DNA from 3 places in the Pseudoalteromonas phenolica genome. Region 1 is predicted to be linked to each of the others. Evidence: predicted binding sites of a transcription regulator. Region 1 holds the regulator's gene; each other region holds the start of a gene.
What was found. Region 1 encodes ArgR, which controls arginine synthesis, uptake and breakdown. Its sites were predicted from a motif close to ANTGAATANNTATTCANT; they were not measured.
Positions count from the first base shown of each region.

Region 2: a site for ArgR is predicted at 2,574-2,591, ahead of PP2015_RS15275 (aspartate aminotransferase family protein). Genes of this name have one in related genera too.
Region 3: a site for ArgR is predicted at 4,453-4,470, ahead of PP2015_RS17830 (OadG family protein). Genes of this name have one in related genera too.

Region 1 covers NZ_CP013187.1:3,157,636-3,164,505, forward strand. The annotation lists gene tyrS (tyrosine--tRNA ligase) at 1-865, opposite strand, end outside; gene PP2015_RS14120 (peptidoglycan DD-metalloendopeptidase family protein) at 1,015-2,349, shown strand; gene mdh (malate dehydrogenase) at 2,528-3,469, opposite strand; gene argR (transcriptional regulator ArgR) at 3,767-4,234, shown strand; gene PP2015_RS14135 (Dyp-type peroxidase) at 4,231-5,148, opposite strand; gene PP2015_RS14140 (ABC transporter ATP-binding protein) at 5,176-6,207, opposite strand; gene PP2015_RS14145 (ABC transporter permease) at 6,204-6,870, opposite strand, start outside.
Region 2 covers NZ_CP013187.1:3,398,781-3,405,650, forward strand. The annotation lists gene astD (succinylglutamate-semialdehyde dehydrogenase) at 1-73, opposite strand, end outside; gene astA (arginine N-succinyltransferase) at 89-1,105, opposite strand; gene PP2015_RS15275 (aspartate aminotransferase family protein) at 1,175-2,386, opposite strand; gene PP2015_RS15280 (HDOD domain-containing protein) at 2,686-3,861, opposite strand; gene PP2015_RS15285 (anthranilate synthase component II) at 3,896-4,483, opposite strand; gene trpS (tryptophan--tRNA ligase) at 4,540-5,544, opposite strand; gene PP2015_RS15295 (HAD family hydrolase) at 5,571-6,236, opposite strand; gene rpe (ribulose-phosphate 3-epimerase) at 6,239-6,870, opposite strand, start outside.
Region 3 covers NZ_CP013188.1:114,702-121,571, reverse strand. The annotation lists gene PP2015_RS17845 (M4 family metallopeptidase) at 1-951, opposite strand, end outside; gene PP2015_RS17840 (sodium ion-translocating decarboxylase subunit beta) at 1,234-2,364, opposite strand; gene oadA (sodium-extruding oxaloacetate decarboxylase subunit alpha) at 2,373-4,154, opposite strand; gene PP2015_RS17830 (OadG family protein) at 4,169-4,405, opposite strand; gene PP2015_RS17825 (YcxB family protein) at 4,836-5,306, shown strand; gene csrA (carbon storage regulator CsrA) at 5,344-5,535, opposite strand; gene PP2015_RS17815 (aspartate kinase) at 5,627-6,847, opposite strand; gene alaS (alanine--tRNA ligase) at 6,862-6,870, opposite strand, start outside.

The DNA of each region.
Region 1 (6,870 bases):
CAATTTTAATGTCACGCGGGTTACGACCATTTGCAACTTCTTGCTTAAGTCCCTCAATTTCTTCAATTGAAAGTGCACTTAATAATTCGTAATAACGCCACATTAATTCATCTGAAATTGACATGACTTTACCAAACATGTCGTTTGGTGCATCAGTAATACCAATATAGTTGCCTAATGACTTAGACATTTTTTGAACGCCATCTGTACCTTCAAGTAACGGCATCATTAATACTGTTTGTGGCTTCTGACCTTCATCTTTTTGCAGCTCACGACCCATTAGTAGGTTAAAGCGCTGATCAGTACCACCTAGCTCTACATCGGCTTCGAGTGCAACAGAATCCCAACCTTGAACTAAAGGATATAAGAACTCATGAATTGCAATCGCTTGACCGCCAGCATAACGCTTTTTAAAGTCATCACGCTCTAGCATACGGGCAACCGTTTGGCGTGCAGCTAGTTTGATCATACCTGCACTGCCTAATTGTTCCATCCAAGTAGAGTTAAATGCCACTGTGGTTTTGGCAGGATCTAGAATTTTGAAAACTTGTTCTTTATATGTTTCAGCATTTGCTAGCACGTCTTCACGTGTTAATGGTTTACGAGTGACGTTTTTACCCGTTGGGTCACCAATCATGCCGGTGAAATCACCAATTAAGAAAATAACCTCATGACCTAAGTCTTGGAAGGTTTTCATTTTATTAATTAGAACAGTGTGACCTAAATGCAAATCTGGTGCTGTTGGATCGAAACCCGCTTTAATTTTTAGCTTTTTACCAGATTTCAATCTTTCCTTTAATTCATCTTCAATAAGAATCTCTTCTGCACCGCGCTTAATCTCGGCTAATGCAGTTTCAAAGTCCACCATTCGTCGCTCCAAAATATACAGTTTATCGCACGATTCTAGCCTATATTCAGATCAGTTTAAATGCACAAAACACTGGTATTCACGCTTTATTGCGTATATCCTGCAATATTATTACCGATTTATCTTGACAGCAGAAAAGGCGCGTTATGGTTCACGTTGTTCATAAGCTTCCTAAAAAACACAAACTGCTTATTCTTACCTGCATTTCTGTCATGCTGATAATTGCTTTATGGCCGTCAGAAAAGGCAACTGCATCAAGAGACAGTGACAAAAAAGCGCTCGAAGTTGGCAAGCGTTACGAATTACCCGTAAAAGTTTCTGAAAATGAAGAGCAGCTTACAACTTTAAGTGCCCCCGCAGAAGTTCAAGCGCCAGAAAAAGCCACAATTGATATCCTTGAATTCAACGATTTTGAAGTAAAACATGGCGACAGCCTTGCGGTACTTTTCAAACGTGCAGGTTTTTCAGCACAAACTCTACATAAACTAGTTAACACCAATGCTGAAACACGCAAACTGACTAAAATCCATCCTGGTGAAGTGTTGAGTTTTGCAAAAAATACCGAAGGTGAGTTAACCCACCTTAAATATGTGCTTTCAAAAACAGACACTTTGCTGGTGTCTTTAGATGAAGAACAAAAATACCAAACAGCGATTCACAGCAAAGAAATCGAAACAGTCAATCAAAGCGCTGGCGGTAAAATAAAGTCAAGCTTCTGGACCGCAGGTATTTCGGCAGGCTTGTCTGAACGTCAAATTATGAACTTTGCAGACATCTTTGGTTGGGATATCGATTTTGCCAATGACATTCGCAAAGACGATACATTTTCTTTGGTTTACGAGACCCATTATGTCGATGGTGAGCTGATCGGAAATGGTAAAATCATCGCCGCTGAGTTTATCAACCAAGGTGAACGTTTTAGCGCAATTCGTCACACCGACGGTAATTTCTACACACCTGAAGGTCGCAGTATGCGTAAAGCCTTCTTGCGCGCCCCAGTCAACTTTAAATATATCAGCTCAAACTTTAACCCACGTCGTAAACACCCGGTTACTGGTTTAGTAAGACCACACAGAGGCATTGATTACGCTGCACGCGTTGGTACACCAGTAGTTTCTGCAGGTAATGGTAAAGTAACTAAGTCTGGATACAATAAGCTCAATGGTAACTATGTGTTTATCCAGCATGGCAGTCAGTATGTCACTAAGTACCTGCATCTGAATAAACGTATGGTTAAAACGGGCCAGAAGGTAAAACAGGGCCAAAAAATTGGTACTGTTGGTGCAACAGGCCGAGTAACTGGTGCGCATTTACACTATGAGTTTTTAGTGAATGGGGTTCACCGCAACCCGAAAACTGTAAAACTACCTAAGTCTGAACCGCTACCGAGAACCGAGCTCGCTAAGTTCAAACCAGTTGCCAAAGACTTACTTGCCCAACTAGAGCGCTCAAGAGAGCTTAGGTTAGCACTGAATAACTAAGTTTAAGTAACTTATCAAATTAAAAAAGCAGCGCTGTAGCTGCTTTTTTAACGCCTTAAACTTTCGCTTATTAACTCTTAGCTCTTAGCTCTTAGCTCTTAGCTACCAAGGTTAAACACAAAAGGTTCAGGCATAAAAAAACCCGCCGAAGCGGGTTTTTAAAACACTCAAGCTGCGATTATTGCGCAGCCATGAAGTCGATACCTTCTTGGATATCTTTGTTTAGTGTTTCTAGCATGTCGTTCTTCGCTTTCTCTTCAAACGCGCTTAGCTCGCCGTAAGAAAGAATTTCTTCAACACCATTTGTACCTAAACGTACTGGGTGTGCGAAGTATGCTGCGTCACCGTTCTCAACTGCAACGTATGCATAGTCAACAACGTTTTGCTCGCCTTGAAGACCTTTAACAAGTGAGAAGCAGAAACGTGCTGCAGCTGCACCCATTGAAAGTGTCGCTGAACCGCCACCCGCTTTCGCGTTAACAACTTCAGTACCCGCGTTTTGGATACGTGGAGTAAGTGCCGCAACTTCTTCTTCAGTGAACTCAACACCTTCAACTTGAGAAAGTAGAGGAAGAATGGTAGTACCTGAGTGACCACCAATAACTGGTACTTTAACTTCAGATACGTCAACGCCTTTCAGTTCAGCAACGAATGCTTCTGAACGGATAACGTCTAGCGTTGTTACACCGAATACACGTGATGCTTCATAAGTACCCGCTTTTTTGAATACTTCAGCAACGATTGGCACAGTGCCGTTTACTGGGTTAGTGATAACACCAACTAGTGCTTTAGGACAGTTACGTACGATACCTTCTGCAAGTGTCTTGATGATACCAGCGTTAACATTGAAAAGGTCAGCACGGTCCATACCTGGCTTACGAGGCATACCAGCTGGGATAAGAACAATGTCAGCACCCGCTAGCGCTGCATCAAGATCATCTGCACCAAAACCTGCAACTTTAACTGCAGTTGGGATGTGAGATAGGTCTACAGCAACACCAGGAACAACTGGCGCTACGTCGTATAGAGATAGCTCAGAACCTGCAGGAAGGCCATTTTTAAGAAGTAAAGATAGAGCTTGACCGATACCGCCAGCGGCACCTAATACAGCAACTTTCATGTGGAATTCTCCATAATTTGAAGGTGGAATTGTGTGTGCTGTAAAGATAATGAAAAGTGCAGGTAAAAACAAATTTATCGGCGCTATTTTAAGGTTTTTTTCGACTATAGTTGTAAAATATTGCTTTCAGCGTGCAAGCTCGCTTTACACTTCAAAATATTCATTCTTGTGTTTCTAAAAATGCCCTACCACTTAAGTAAACCTTGCAATCAATTCACTTTGTTTTTTAATTGCAAAGTTGGGTCTGGATTCAGAATTGTGTAAAATCTAAGTAATATTTAATAAACGAGTTCAATTATGCAAGCAAACGAAAAGCAAGAAGCACTGATAAAGGCATTCAAAGCACTACTAAAAGAAGAAAACTTTGGCTCGCAGGGTGAAATTGTCGATGCCCTGAAAGATCAAGGCTTTGATAATGTGAGTCAAAGTAAAGTGTCACGTATGCTTAGTAAGTTTGGTGCGGTTAGAACTCGTAATGCAAAACAAGAAATGGTGTACTGCTTACCCGCAGAAATGGGCGTACCAACAGCTAAAAGCCCACTTAGACAATTAGTGATTGATATCATGCACAATGAAATGATGATCATCATTCGCACCAGCCCAGGCGCCGCTCAACTAATTGCCCGTTTACTCGACTCATTAGGCACTGCTGATGGCGTACTTGGTACCATTGCCGGTGACGATACTATTTTTATTGCGCCAGCTAAAATCTCTGAAATTGATGTAACGCTTGAGAAAGTAAAAACCTTATTCGATAACGTCTAGTTTTCTGTTAATTGCGCCATTTTTTGCAGAAACTGCACGGATGGCGCAAAAAACGCAGCTCCCATATCAGCCTGACAATAGTCTAGCCACGCATCGTAATATTGCTCGTTGCCAACGCGAGTTTTTAACAACGCTTCAAAAGCGTCGCCCTTTGCTGCGCAACTCACCCACAAAGAGCCCTGCTCAAACACATCTCCAAATGGCATACTCTGCTCTAGCAAGAGTGGTAAATTGTCAGTACTTTTAAGCTCAGATAGAGCTGCGTGATTATTGGCAAGTGAGTTTTCAAGCTTTTCATTCTCTAAACGAGAGCGTCCCATAATGGCTTCTTGATCATTCAGACTCAATTGTTGCCAACGGTTTAGATCAAATTTCACACGTTGTACATGAATATAGCTACCTTGATCTTCAAAGCATTCAGAGTCATGAACTAAGGCCACTTGACGCTTAAAACGCCCATGGGGTGTGTTGGCACCATATATGAAGCCATTAAAGTCCCGACCGTCTAAAAAGCGAAAAGTGCGGATATGCGCAACTAACTCGACCTTACCTGCCAACATATGCCTGACACTTTGCGCAAATAAATGATTCACATCTTCTCTGTCAGAGCGTATCACATATAACAAATCAAACGGCTGAGTGTGCATGAGGTGCTCGTGAGAGCGAATATGTGGGAAGCTTTTTAATTCTTTAGGAATACACTCAGGATAAATATGAGGCCAGTATTGTGCACCAATGGCGACAAAGCTCGATACCATAGATTCAGAAAAGCGGTCGCTCAATTCTGATTGTAAGCGTTCACATTGCCCTAGTGCTACTCTAACAGCCTCATCTTGACCATCAAGCACATTAAAAAACAAATGTAATCCATGCAGATTTGCCTCTGCACACACTCCTGACTGCGGCTGAGCCATGATACCCCAAGTTATAATAAGTAATGACTATGAAAAGAAATTTACCGCATGTGGCTTAATTTTAAAAGTCACTGGCTCATTAATATTCAGGGCATGTTCACTTTCGACTGGCACTTCAATGATTTGCTCAGCCACTTTTATTTGGTAAATAAACTCGGTCCCAATAAAGCGCGATTGCAGAATTTCAACGTCATTATTCACGCCATTTTCTAACTGTATATGAGCAGGTCGAATATAAATTTGTCCAGCACCTTGTGCAATTTCACACGCTTTTGTCGAAGTAAATCTACCAAATGAAGTAGTAAACTCGCGCTTACTCTCAGCTTTAGCTGGTATATAAATACCCTGCCCCAAAAATTCTGCCACTTCTTTACAAGCTGGTTGCTCAAATAGCGTTTTAGCGTCGCCTAATTGAGCTATTTTACCTTTATGCATTACAGCCAGTTTATCAGCAAAAGCAAAGGCCTCTTCTTTTGAGTGGCTAACAAAGATAGCCGAGACCTTTTGATCTTTTATGATTTGTCGAATGTCATTGATAAGTTGGAAACGCACTTGCGCATCAATATTCGAAAAGGGTTCATCGAGCAGAAGTAAGTTAGGTTTATAAGCGAGCGCTCTTGCAATGGCGACACGTTGTTGCTGACCACCTGAAAGCTCATGAGGATATCGCTCAGCAAATTCAGATAAATGCACAAGCTCAAGCATTTCATTTACACGTGCTTGTTTGTCAGTCTTATTAAACTTGCTTAAACCAAACGCGATATTTTGAGCAACAGTTAAGTGAGGAAATAACGCATAATCCTGAAACATCATGCCGATATTTCGATGCTGTGGCTCAGTAAACTGCGAGTCATCACTCATGGTTTTACCATGAATAACAATCTGGCCATGTTGAGGTGTTAATAAACCTGCCACAGCTTTTAAAGTGGTGGTTTTGCCACACCCGCTGGCCCCCAATAGGCAAACAATTTCATTTTCGGCGACTTCTAAATCTAAATTTTCAATCACTTTTTGGCCATCATATTGATAGCTTAAGTTTTTTAAAGACAAACTACTCATGAATTGTGCTGCTCCATTGAGCGATTAACAAAATACAAAGGCACTAAGCCAACAAGAACAATAAATAATGCCGAGATAGACGCAAGCTCTAGCTGCTCGTCACTTACATATTGGAACACATGGGTTGCCAAGGTTTCAAAATTAAACGGACGAAGCAATAAAGCAGCAGGAAGCTCTTTCATACATTCGATAAACACGAGTAACCCTGCGGTTAAGATGCCTCCCCGTAAAAGTGGAATGTGCACACTACCAAGCATTTGCGCAAAATTCTTACCCATACTTTGGCTTGCCATATCAAGCGAGGGACTAATTCGTACATAGCTTGCTTCAACTGCGCCCTGTGCAATGGCATAAAAGCGCACTACATAGGCAAATACCATGGCAAAAATAGTACCGCTAAAAAGCAGACCAGGCTCAAATGCGGTGCCTTCTAGCCAGTCATTTAATTTTGTATCCAGCAAAGTTAGAGGCAGTAGAACCGCAATTGCTAATACAGTCCCCGGTAGTGCATAGCCGGTACTAGAAACTCGTCCGGGCAACGCTTTAGATTTTTGTTCACCGATACGTTGATAAAACAACACGATAATACTTAAAGCGATTGCTATTACACTCACCCAAAGAGAAATCTTCAAGCTCTGCCAAGCATACAAGAAAAACTCAGAG
Region 2 (6,870 bases), 240 kb from region 1:
TCAGTGATGAGAATGCCTCACCTTGACCTGCTAACCATTCACCATTAATAAATTGTGCGGCATGTGTTGTCATAATAAATCTCTATTTTTATATAGTTGCGATGCTGACTTTGTCACCATCCACTAAATTCAATGCGTTTGCCAACTCTGCTGAGATAACGACGGTATCAGTATTGTCATCAATCTGAAGCTCAGCAACGGTTGCTCGATACCCTTCCAGTTTATCATTAGCAATCATCACAGGGGAACCACCTGGGTTATCACCGATTGAAACTGTTCTAAAGCTTGATGAACGCACAGTACGAATGTTATCTACTTTTGCTTCAACCGTTGGGCCTGCGTCAAAAATATCTACATAACCATTAAAAGTGAAACCTTCACTCTTAAGTAGCTCAATCGCTGGGCGAGTATTGTCATGCACTTGACCAATTACTTCTTGTGCCTCGTCACTCAGCAGATTCACATAAATTGGATACTTTGGCATAAGCTCAGCAATGAACACCTTTTGACCGATACCCGTTAGATAATCTGCCGTTGGAAAGTCCATTGAGAAAAAGTGCTCTTCTAGCCATTGCCAGAATGGGCTTTGACCATTGTCATCTGATACACCACGCATTTCAGCAATAACCGTATCGGCAAAACGCTGTTGATGTTGTTTGATAAACATAAAGCGCGACTTTGACAGTAACTTGCCATTAAAACCTCGACGATGTCCTTCTTTCAAGAACAAAGTACATAGTTCAGTTGCACCCGTGTAGTCATTACACAGAGTCAGAATATCAACCGCTTTATAAACATTTAAGGTGCGTGATGAGTGGATCACCTTACTCAGATGGTAATGATAAAACGCATCATCTAAACCAACTGCTGCTTCAATCGCGCTGGTACCCACTACTTCGCCAGTTTCTGTGTCTTCTAAAACAAACAAATAACCTTCATCAAAAGGGACATCCGTTTCTTTTTTGAAAGACGCTTCAGAGCGTTCGATTTTGCTTTGTAATAGCTCTTCATTATTTGGCAATGAAGTAAAGCCATGACCTGATTCATGGGCAATTTTTAAAAGCGCTGGATAGTCGCTTTGCTGGATTGGGCGAAGGATCATCATGAGTCCGCTTACTCCTAAAAAGTTAACTTGACGGTAGACAAGGCCAAGCAAGCTTGGCCACTCAAGGAATTAAGCGTTTGCAGCTACAACTGCAGCAACTGCTTTTTCGAAACGCGCCATGCCTTCACGAATATCCGCTTCAGGAATAACCAGTGAAGGCGTGAAACGAACAACGTCAGCGCCAGCTACAAGAGACATCACGCCTTCTTTTACGCCTGCAACTAAAAATTCTTTAGCGCGGCCTTTGTATGTTTCATTTACAACGCCACCTAATAATAGACCTTTACCACGAATTTCGCTGAATACGTTGTACTTGTCATTAATCGCAGTAAGCAGTTCACGGAATAGTGCTTCTTTCTCTTTAACACCGTTTAAAACAGCTTCATCATTTACCGTATCGAACGCAGCTTCTGCAACAGCACAAGCTAGTGGGTTACCACCGTAAGTTGAACCGTGTGTACCAATTTTTAAGTGCTTCGCGATTTCTGTTGTTGTGATCATCGCACCGATTGGGAAACCACCGCCTAATGCTTTTGCAGTTGTCAGAATGTCAGGAATAACATCTAAACCTTGGTAAGCATATAGGTCACCAGTACGGCCGACACCTGTTTGTACTTCATCAAAAATAAGCAGCGCATTGTGTTTAGTACATAGTTCGCGCACACCTTTAACAAAATCAGCTTCTGGAGATACGATACCACCTTCACCTTGCAGTGGCTCCATCATCACAGCACATGTGTTGTCTGAGATTAGCGCTTCGAATGCAGCTAGATCGTTATAGTCACAGTGAACAACATCACCTGGCTTAGGACCGAAACCATCTGAATAAGCAGCTTGACCACCCACAGTTACAGTGAAGAAAGTACGACCGTGGAAGCCTTTATTGAATGAGATGATTTGTGATTTTTCAGCACCAAACTTATCAAGTGCAAAACGACGCGCCAATTTAAGTGCTGCTTCGTTCGCTTCAGCACCTGAGTTTGCAAAGTAAACTTTTTCTGCAAACGTTGCGTCTGTTAATTTTTTCGCTAGACGAAGTGCTGGCTCATTTGTCATTACATTTGATAGGTGCCAGATTTTTTCACCTTGCTCTTTCAGCGCATTAACTAATGCTGGGTGACAGTGACCTAAACAGTTAACAGCGATACCACCTGCAAAGTCGATAAACTCGCGACCTTCCTGATCCCAAACACGAGAACCTTCGCCTCGAACTGGAATAACTGCTGAAGGTGCATAATTAGGTACCATTACCTGATCGAATAATTCACGATTAATAGTCATTTTCTATCCCCATAAAGTTGAGTTAGGTGCGCTAAAACTAGTATTGAGTGTAGCTAGTTTGCGGCTAAAAATAGCCGTATGGCACAAATTCCATTCACCCATTATTTCAGAAAAAAGCCTTAAAGTCTCATTTAAAACTTTCATAGAGCCCTTGATATTCAAGGGTTTGGGATAGTTTTTCATAGTGAGTGAATAACTATTTAGGTGCACTCGATAGATTTGACTGTTAAGAAAAGGAAAAGCCACTAATCGAGTTAATTAGTGGCTTGAATGAATAGTCGCAAAAAAAATCTTAAATTTTACAAAATTGTTAGCTGTAAACTATTAAAGTTACATTTTGCTAGCGTAGTGAGTTCCTCTTTTGATAACCCCAGGTGAGCAAACCAATGAGCTGCTTCATCCTTTTCGATAAACTGATTGTCTTTGAGGATCATATACAGACTGTAGCCATGTGCCTTTCGCAATACCTGGCTAAGAGGTAAATAATCGGCTGACTGACTATGCGACTGAGGTAAATAATTAGCAGCGAACTCTTCCATCGGCGCCATAAATGGCAAATATCTAAACGCCATTTTTTCTATTAGCTTTGTCGATAGATTTGCTGAATGGTTTAGTAGCAAACCTCTTAAAAATAATGGGTCAGGTGATAGCTCTAAAAGTGCAGAGTGAAGGTCTTTATGGTTTTTATCACGCGCAATGCGCACCTTTTCCTGCCAGACCTTTTCAAACGTTCTTAGATACAAGCGCGTCAATGCGACTTTACCTACATCTAATAACATACCTAGCGTAAAAGCATGCTGTTCTTTCACACCGTTCAACTCAGCTAATTGCTTGGCTGCAATTGCCGTTGTCATACTATGATCACGGAGTTTGCGCTTTAATAATGGAAATGGCGATGTATCGTGGGGCATCCAATGACGCATTGCAAATGTTGGGATCACCATTTGTAAATTTTCAAGCCCAAGATAACGAAGCGCCAGTGCTGGCGTGTCAACTTTGACTGTAACACCTTTTGAGCTTTGCTTGCGATACTGCGGTAAATTTACTAAGGAGACCAAGTCTCTGCCTAACCAAGTTAATTCATTAACCAAGGGTTCAAGGCGTCCAACCGACGCTGATTTAACGCCTAATATATCTAAAATAGTCGGTACCGCATCCTGAATGCCAACAATCTCATGGTAGATATTATCGATATCATCCATTTGTTGCTGAATTGATGACTCTATAATTTGATGCAGATGATTACTGGCTTTAGCAATATATTTATGGTGACTGGTGCTGCTCTCTTTTCGTTTTGCTGCCGCAGCAATTTCAACCTCAAGCATGGTACGTTGCGGTATCTTCTCACCATAATTTAGGTCTAGAGTATGAATATACCCTAACTGTTGCTGCGCAAAGTTATGACTAATAAACAAATCATGTGCACGCTCATTGAGCGCGATTGAAATCCTTAATTGCCGAGATAAGTCAGTCATTTAACGTTCTTATATTCCTATTAAAGCGTTGCTTTTACTTAGAAAAGCGGCGAATAAAATTGTTGAGTAAAGCTAAACCTTGTTCTGTAAGTATCGCTTCAGGATGAAATTGCACACCTTCTAAGGCCATTTCAGTATGGCATAAGCCCATTATTTCATCCACTTGTTGCGCTTCATTCTCTGTCCATGCTGTGAGCTCTAACTCTGCCGGTATACTCTCTTTGTCAACGACTAATGAATGGTAGCGACATACGGTGAGTGGATCTGGTAAGCCTTGAAACATGCCTTTGTTAATATGGCGTATTTGTGAAGTTTTACCATGCATTACCGCCCTAGCTCTCACCACTTTTGCACCCAAAGCTTGCGCAATCGTTTGATGACCCAAGCAAATTCCTAGTATTGGAAACTGACCTTTTAATTGCTCAACAACAGACAAAGAAATGCCAGCCTCATTTGGGCTACAAGGCCCAGGTGAAATCACAATGTGCTCAGGGTTAAGCGCTTGTATATCAGCAATACTTAACTCATCGTTGCGTTTTACAACAACGTCTTGATCTAAGCGTTGGAAATACTGCACTAGGTTATAGGTAAACGAGTCATAATTATCGATCATTAATAACATAGAAATTTCCATAAAAAAGCCAGGCGTTTAAGCCTGGCCTGAATTATAAAACCAAATTATGGACGAGGTATGAAGCCTACCGCATCGTAAACCGCTTTTAGCGTTTTCTCAGCGCGAGCACCTGCTTTTTCAGCACCATTACGCATGATGTTATCTAAAAGCGTTTGATCTTCACGAATTTCTTTAAAACGCGCCTGAATTGGTTCGATCATATTCACCACTGCCGCAGCGGTATCTTTCTTCAAATGACCATACATTTTATCAGCATACTCTGGCACTAAATCTTCTACTGAACGCTTAGTCGCCACTGACAATAAAGTAAGAAGGTTTGATACACCCGGCTTTTCATCGCGGTCGAAGTAAATACGTGCTTGTTCGTCTGAATCAGTAACCGCTTTTTTCAGCTTCTTCTCGATTTTCTTAGGCTCGTCTAACAACATGATATAAGCATTTGGATTTTCATCCGACTTAGACATTTTCTTCAGTGGATCTTGCAAGCTCATCACGCGCGCACCAAGTTCAGGGATATAAGGTTCTGGTACTTTGAATACATCACCGTATAAATTATTAAAACGCGTAGCGATATCACGAGTTAATTCAAGGTGTTGCTTTTGATCTTCACCGACTGGTACTTGGTCTGCTTGATACAATAAGATATCTGCAGCTTGTAAAACTGGGTATGAGAATAGGCCTACATTTACATTGTTCGAATGCTTTGAAGACTTATCTTTAAACTGCGTCATGCGGTTCAGTTCGCCCATTTGTGCATAGCAGTTAAGTACCCATGACAACTGCGCATGCTCAGGCACTTGAGACTGAACAAACAGTGCTGATTTTTCAGGGTCAATACCACAAGCAGCGTACAATGCAACGCCATCTAACACGCGCTCGCGTAGCATTTTAGGATCTTGGCGAACAGTGATCGCGTGTAAATCTACTAGCATAAAGAAACAATCATGATCTTGTTGTAACTTTAGCCACTGGTTAATGGCGCCTACATAATTGCCTATCGTCATACCACCGGTTGGCTGAATGCCACTTAACACTACTGGTTTAGTCATGTTGTTCCTTTATTAAATTTACTGATTTATTGCTGATTAATGATTGGGATTATATCTAAGAACCCGTCGCATAGGTACTCAGGTTCAAGCTCTTTTAAGTCGAATCCTTGATTGTAACCATAAGTAAGCGCGAGTACATCAATTTCTGCGCTTTTAGCGGCGATAATATCGCTCTTTGAGTCACCAATCATGATTGCCTTTTCTGGCGAAATATTAAGTGCCTCACAGGCTTTCAAAAGCGGCGCCGGCGAAGGCTTTTTCTCGCCATCATCACCACACACCATTACTCTAAAATGAGACGTTAAGTTTAACTTTTCTAAAAGTTGCTCGGTAAAAATACGATCTTTATTAGTCACAATGGCTTTTGGCAAATGCGCTGTCGCTGCTAAGCCTGTTTCGACATGTTGATATAAGGCAACATAGTCTCCCGCAAGTTGCTTGTAATGGTTTTTAAATCTCGCAACTGCATCGATAACCAAACTCGAAGGTAACTCTGGGTTTACTGCCATATCACCACTCAATGCGCGTTTTACAAGCATTTCAATACCATTACCAACCCAAGTCGTTACTTGCGTATAACTGACCACCGGAAACGCTACTTCAGTTAAAGTCAGGTTCAGCGCTATGTACATATCTTGCGCACTGTCTATTAAAGTACCGTCTAAATCAAATAGCACACCCTGATATTTCATGATTAAACCTTCGCTAACTCTTCACGCATTTGCGTGATAACTTCTGCATAATCAGGTTGATTAAAAACAGCCGAACCTGCAACAAACATATCAGCGCCTGCAGCAGCAATTTCAGCGATGTTATCAACTTTCACACCGCCATCTATTTCTAAACGAATATCATGACCTGACGCGTCAATACGCTCACGGACTTGTTTTAGTTTGTCTAACGTTTGTGGAATAAAGCTTTGACCACCAAAACCTGGATTAACTGACATGAGTAAAATTACATCGAGTTTATCCATAACATAATCTAGATAATGTAATGGCGTTGCCGGATTGAATACTAAGCCAGCCTTGCACCCATGCTCTTTAATTAAAGAAATGGTTCTATCAATATGTTCACTGGCTTCAGGGTGAAAAGTGATAATACTCGCACCTGCTTTGGCAAACTCTGGAATGAGGGCGTCAACAGGCTTAACCATTAAGTGCACATCTATTGGCGCCTCAATACCATATTCACGCAGTGCCTTACACACCATAGGGCCAAAAGTAAGGTTAGGTACATAGTGATTATCCATGACATCGAAATGCACGACATCAGCGCCAGATTTAATAACACGCTCAACGTCTTCACCGAGTCTTGCGAAATCAG
Region 3 (6,870 bases), on a different replicon from region 1:
GCCATCACCAAATGTCATTGCCCTGCCATCCCAAAAGGCATTTTCGTAGCTATTACCATAGTGAACACGCATTAGTAATTGGAACGTTAACGGAGCCGTACCATACCAATCGTTATACATATCGAATACAGCTGTGCCATAAGCATGAGCTTCATTTAATGGGGAATAGGCACCATTAACTTCTTTATGCGTATTGCGACTACATGGGAATGAAAATGCTTCAGTATTATTAGAGTCAGACTCTAAAGAAACTGTTTTTACCTTATCATTTTCTAAGTAACATGTATCACCATCTTGTGTCACTTGCATAGCTGGCGAGTCATCGCCAAACTCTATGCGGCCCATCTTTTCATTGCCGCCAGGACCTGTAGCCTCAACGTGGTGAATATCATCCCAATATTTTACAACTTTATTGTTATGCTCTGTAATCAAAGCAGTAGGTTTAAGTACTTCATTTGGCAACTCAATTTCCAGTTGCACTAATTGTGCAAAAACAGCACTTCCATTCTCTAAATATACATAGCGCTTAACTTTATGAATCTCATAAGCTGTATTAGCATCAAGTTTTGCTTTTTTTAGAATTACGTGAGCAAAATCATTCGCACTAGAAGTTTGAGTTTGAAATTGTTTTAGCTGTTTTACGTCTAAGTTAGCAGCATAAAAACCTGAAACATGTTGCGAGGTGCTTTGAATACTTAATTGTTGACCCCAAATAGGCGTATCAAGCACATATTGCTGCATACGCTGGTGACTTGTTTTTAGTTGTTTTACACCATGATTCGTAATTGGGGCAAAATAAGTATGGTTTGTTGATAAAGTAGATTGAGCTGATATGAGAGCTTTAACCTCAGCTTGGTTCTTACTCGTAACCCTTTGTGAGTCAGCACTATGTGCTGCGAGGCTAGCAAAAACCGCCGAAGAAATTAGCCCTAACTTTGTCCAGTTAGCCATGCTATTCCTTTTTTAACATAGAAAACAAATGATAGACGAAAAGCACGAAGTGCTTTTTGCCAAAAGAATAATTATACCTTTAATGATGTCCGATAAACAAACAGCAAATACAGAGAAAGTAAAGAATTGTTAAAAAAACTAGTATTTTAGGAATATTTTAATAATACCAACTCTCTTAATTAAGCAATCAATTTTGAGGTTTGGTGTAAAAACCCAGAACAAAAAAAAGCGCAGCCAGAAGCTGCGCATTTAGGTTGGAAGAAATTTATATTAAGTTAGAGATCACCCTACAAGAGCTAATAAAATGCCCGCAGCAACTGCACTACCAAGTACACCCGCTACATTTGGTCCCATAGCATGCATTAACAAGAAGTTATGCGGGTTATTCTCTAAGCCCACTTTGTTCACTACTCGCGCCGCCATTGGAACCGCAGATACCCCTGCCGCACCGACCAATGGGTTAATTGGGTGTTTCGAGAACTTATTCATAATTTTCGCCATGAAAACACCCGACGCTGTACCAATTGAGAAAGCCAAAGCACCAAGCACTAAAATACCTAACGTCTCAACCGTTAAGAATTCTGACGCGGATAATTTAGAGCCCACAGCTAAACCTAAGAAAATAGTCACGATATTGATAAGCTCATTTTGTGCTGTATTGCTTAACCTGTCGACAACACCGCACTCACGCATTAAGTTACCTAAACAGAACATACCAACCAGCGGAGATGCTGACGGTAAGAACATAATCGCTAAACCAAGTACCGCAAGCGGGAAGATTATTTTCTCACGCTTAGTCACATGGCGTAATTGTGGCATTTCAATCTTTCTATCTTCTTCAGACGTTAGTGCACGCATGATCGGTGGCTGAATGATTGGTACTAATGCCATATAAGAGTACGCAGCTACTGCAATCGCGCCCAGAAGTTCAGGTGCGAGCTTTGATGCTAAGAAAATTGCCGTTGGGCCATCCGCACCACCAATGATGGCAATTGCAGAGGCATCCTGTAGGGTAAACTCAAAGCCCGGCACAAAATTCAGCGCAATAGCGCCGAATAGTGTCGCGAAAATACCAAACTGCGCTGCAGCACCCAGTAATAACATACGTGGGTTTGCAATTAGTGCACTAAAGTCTGTCATCGCGCCCACGCCCATAAATATCAACAGCGGAAAAACACCACTATCAATACCGATATAATAAACGTAATACAACAAGCCACCAGGCTCTGCTAAGCCTGCAACTGGAATATTCGTTAAGATTGCACCAAAGCCAATTGGCACAAGGAGTAAAGGTTCAAACCCTTTTGCTATAGCAAGGTAAAGTAAACCACAGCCCACCGCCATCATGACTAGAGCTGGCACGGTAAAGTTGGCAAGGCCCGTTGCTTGCCATAAATTTAACAACCCGTCCATGTGACCCCCTATGCAAGCTCAATCATGGCATCGCCCGTTGCGACAGAGTCACCTTCAGAGACTAAGACATTTGCAACCGTACCGCTGTGCGTTGCACGCACTTCTGTTTCCATCTTCATGGCTTCCATGATCATGACTACATCGCCTTCAGCGACTGCATCTCCTGCACGCACCAATAACTTAAAAATGTTACCGGCAAGCGGTGCATTCAGTGTTTCGCTCGTACTGACCGATGCTGACTGTGGAATAAGTTCACTGTCTTTCACTTGCACTTCTTTAAGTTCACCACCTGGTGCCACAACAACGTCATATACTTTGCCATCAACTTGCACGCTGTAACGCTCTGTTGATTGTTTTTGTGGAGAAGCCGGTTTTGCTGCAGGCGTAGGCTTTTCAGTGGTAACTAGAGTTGGTTTCGGCTCAAACGCATCTGGGTTATTGCGATTCTTAAGGAATTTAAGACCGATTTGCGGGAATAACGCATAAGTTAACACGTCATCAACTTGATCATCAGCCAGCTCAATATTGTCTTCTTTAGCTTTAGCAACTAGCTCAGCTTCAAGGCTATCAAGTTCTGCATCGATTAAATCAGCAGGGCGACACGTGATCGCTTCAGCTCCATCTAATACGCGTTGTTGTAACTCTGAGTCAACTTCAGCAGGAGTTGAACCATACTCACCTTTTAACACACCCGCCGTTTCTTTAGTGATGGTCTTGTAACGCTCACCAGTTAGAACATTTAGTACCGCCTGAGTACCGACGATTTGTGATGTTGGTGTCACAAGCGGAATAAAACCAAGGTCTTTACGAACAGCTGGGATCTCTTTTAAAACATCATCTAGCTTATCGCCCGCGCCTTGTTCTTTAAGCTGGTTTTCCATATTAGTTAACATGCCACCAGGCACTTGAGCGAGTAGGATACGGCCATCAACGCCCTTTAAACTACCTTCAAATGCCGCATATTTCTTTCGTACTTCGCGGAAATAACTCGCAATTTCTTCTAGCTCGCCAAGATTTAAACCTGTATCACGCGCTGTACCCTCTGTGATCGCCACCATGGTCTCTGTGGCGCTATGGCCATAAGTCATACTCATAGACGAAATAGCGGTATCAAGCATATCAATACCTGCATCGATGGCTTTTTGGTATGTGGCAGTGCTTAAGCCTGTTGTCGCATGACACTGCATGGCGATTGGTACCGATACAGTATTTTTAAGCTCAGTGATCAGCTCTTCTGCATCATATGGCTTTAATAAACCCGCCATATCTTTAATACAAATCGAGTGACAACCCATGGCTTCAAGCTTTTTCGCCTGATCTAGCCACATATCTAAAGTGTGAACCGGACTGACAGTGTAAGAAATGGTGCCCTGTGCATGTGCACCGACTTTTATCGCCGCTTTAATTGCTGTTTCAAGGTTTCTAACATCATTCATGGCATCGAAAATACGGAAAACATCTACACCATTATGATGTGCACGCTCAATAAATTTCTCTACCACATCATCGGCATAATGACGATAACCCAGTAAGTTCTGACCACGCAAAAGCATTTGCTGTTTGGTATTTGGCATAGCTTCTTTTAAAGCGCGAATACGGTACCAAGGATCTTCGCCTAGATAACGAATACAAGAATCAAAAGTTGCACCACCCCAAGACTCAACAGACCAATACCCTGCTTTATCTAATTTCTCTGCGATCGGCAGCATATCTTCTAGGCGCATTCGCGTAGCAAGCAACGATTGGTGTGCGTCTCTTAAAACCAATTCAGTTAATTTTAACTTTGACATAGTGGACCCCTTTATTATTTTGTTCTGTATTGAGCTACAGCAGCACTAATAGCAGCAATATGTGCGTTAGGTACGCCGTTTGATACTGGACGTTTAGCAGGTTGGCGTTGCGGCTTAGTTGGTTCATCTCCACCAGCCACAAGTGAAAGCTTACTCACTGCAAAAATTAAGATAGATAAAAAAGCAAAAACCCCCACCATACCAGTGAGCATCAAGCTAGCAGCTTCTAGCAATAAAGCGCCTATATCCATGTTCTCCCCCTTTGTTCACAACGCACTTTGCGTCATTAATCATTTTTTATAAATATTTATTCAACATCATAACAAACGAGTTCAACTTGTAAACAACATTGTAAATTGGTATTACCAATAATAAAAGTCAAACCACAGCAAAGACTTAACTCTAAAACACTGATAAAACAGCATCATTCGGAAGATAAATATGAAAAATATTCAAAATAGCGTAAGTTTATTTAGAAAAATTTAAATATAGGTGACAAAAAAGTTACAAGAACCACAAGCTAAAACAAGAAAAGAAATGGTAAGACCAATAGTTAATTCATTAATCATTCTCTTCATTCAAAGAATTGCTTTCCAATAATTAGAATAAACATTTTAAAATTCAAATACGCAGTCGATATAAATTTTGTTAAAATATCGACTTCATAAAACGATGTGAGTCATTATGTATAAACACGAGTTTACCCTTGATAAACCCTATTATCAGGAGTGTTTTGACGAGTCTGAAAAGTTTGGCAAAGCAAATAAACCTAAATATGCGTTAGTTGGTTTTTTAACTCTCCTTGGTTTAGTCTCAATTTACGGCTTGGAGAACGGTTATCTAGGGAACTTCTTAATCATTTTGGCGGTTATAGAATGTGTGTCATATTACTACCGTCGCCCATGGTGGGTTGCAAGACAGATGATCAGCAGAGCAAGTGGCTCCAAAGTAACTGTTGAAATTGACGAAGATAAAATAAAAGCAGCCAACCCATACAAATCCTTTGTGTTCAATTGGCAAGACATCACTAAAGTTATAAAAACAGACAAAGGTCTACTTATCTACTCGCTGCGAGGTGCACAATATTTATCTTTAAGTGCATTGGATGATGAGACGGTTAAATTTATTTTAGCGCAAAAAAAAAGCCACTAATGAATAGTGGCTCCTTAAATTATTCGCTAAAAGCTGATCAGATGTTACCTGTTGCAGGACCAGACTTTTCAGCCTGAATTCGCATGTAAATCTCTTCACGGTGAACTGAAACATCTTTAGGTGCATTAACACCAATACGTACCTGGTTACCTTTAACACCTAGTACAGTTACAGTTACTTCATCACCAATCATTAGGGTTTCACCCACTCGACGAGTTAGTATTAGCATTCTATTGCTCCTGTTATTCCAAAAATTAGAAGATTCCGCGTCAATTTCATTTTAATGAAAAGTTGTCATAAAAGTAAGCAAAAAAACCAATTTACTCAATACTTTCCAATAAAAATGTGCTGTGTAATGCTCTAACAGCCAATTCTAAGTACTTTTGCGGCAGCAAAGCCGAAATTTTCATTTCGGATGTTGTCACTAAGTCAGCTCGAATATTCTCGTGAGACATTGCCGTATAAAACTGTGCGATAACTTCTACATGAGACTTCAGGCCAATGCCTATCACAGACACTTTAGCCACTTCCTTATCACACACTAATTCAACAAAACCGAGGCTTTCTTGCTTATGTGTCAAAAGCTCAATAACTTGATGATGATCATTACTGTGCACAGTAAAAGCATAGTCTATTTTATCAAGTTGGTGGTTTAATTGAGTCAACATATCTACTGCAATGCCCGCTTCAGCCAGTACGGTGAGCAGGCTTGCTAAGATCTGTGGCTGATTTGGTAACTGCTTAAGCGTAATTAATACCTCATCTTTACTTGCAGCCACACCTGAAACTGGGGCTTTATTCATATCTGGCTCCTCGTAAGTAATTAACGTCCCTTTTGAGTGGCAAAAGCTCGATAAAACCCTAAGTGGTAACCGATAGTGGCCCGCCGCTTCAACCGAACGTAAGTGTAAGACTTTCGCGCCAAGGCTTGCCATCTCTAACATTTCATCAAAGGTAATTTGCTCAAGACGACGTGCATTTGGCTCAATGCGAGGATCTGTGGTGTAAACACCATCTACGTCTGTGAATATCTGACATTCAGCCGCTTTTAATGCACCCGCTAACTCTACCGCGGTTGTGTCTGTGCCACCGCGACCGAGTGTCGTGATATTGCCTTCTCGATCTCGCCCCTGAAACCCCGCCACAATCACGATACGGTTATGTTCCATTTCTTGATTTAAACGGTCGGTACAGATGGACTCAATTCTCGCTTTACCAAACATATTGTCAGTTTGAATACCAATTTGATCAGCAAGTAAGCTAATTGCAGGATGTCCACGACGAATGATGGCCATAGCCAAAAGCGACGCAGTCACTTGTTCGCCAGTAGTCACCAACACATCGAGTTCACGACTGCTAGGACGGCTGTCGATCTCGTGTGCGAGAGAGATTAAACGATTGGTTTCACCAGACATTGCAGAGACAACGGCAACGACTTGATGACCCTGTTGTTGGGTTTTTATGATGATATCGGCGACAGCCTCGATACGCTCAATCGAGCCTACCGAAGTGCCACCAAATTTTTGAACAATTAATGCCACGAGTTACATCGCAATTATTGCGT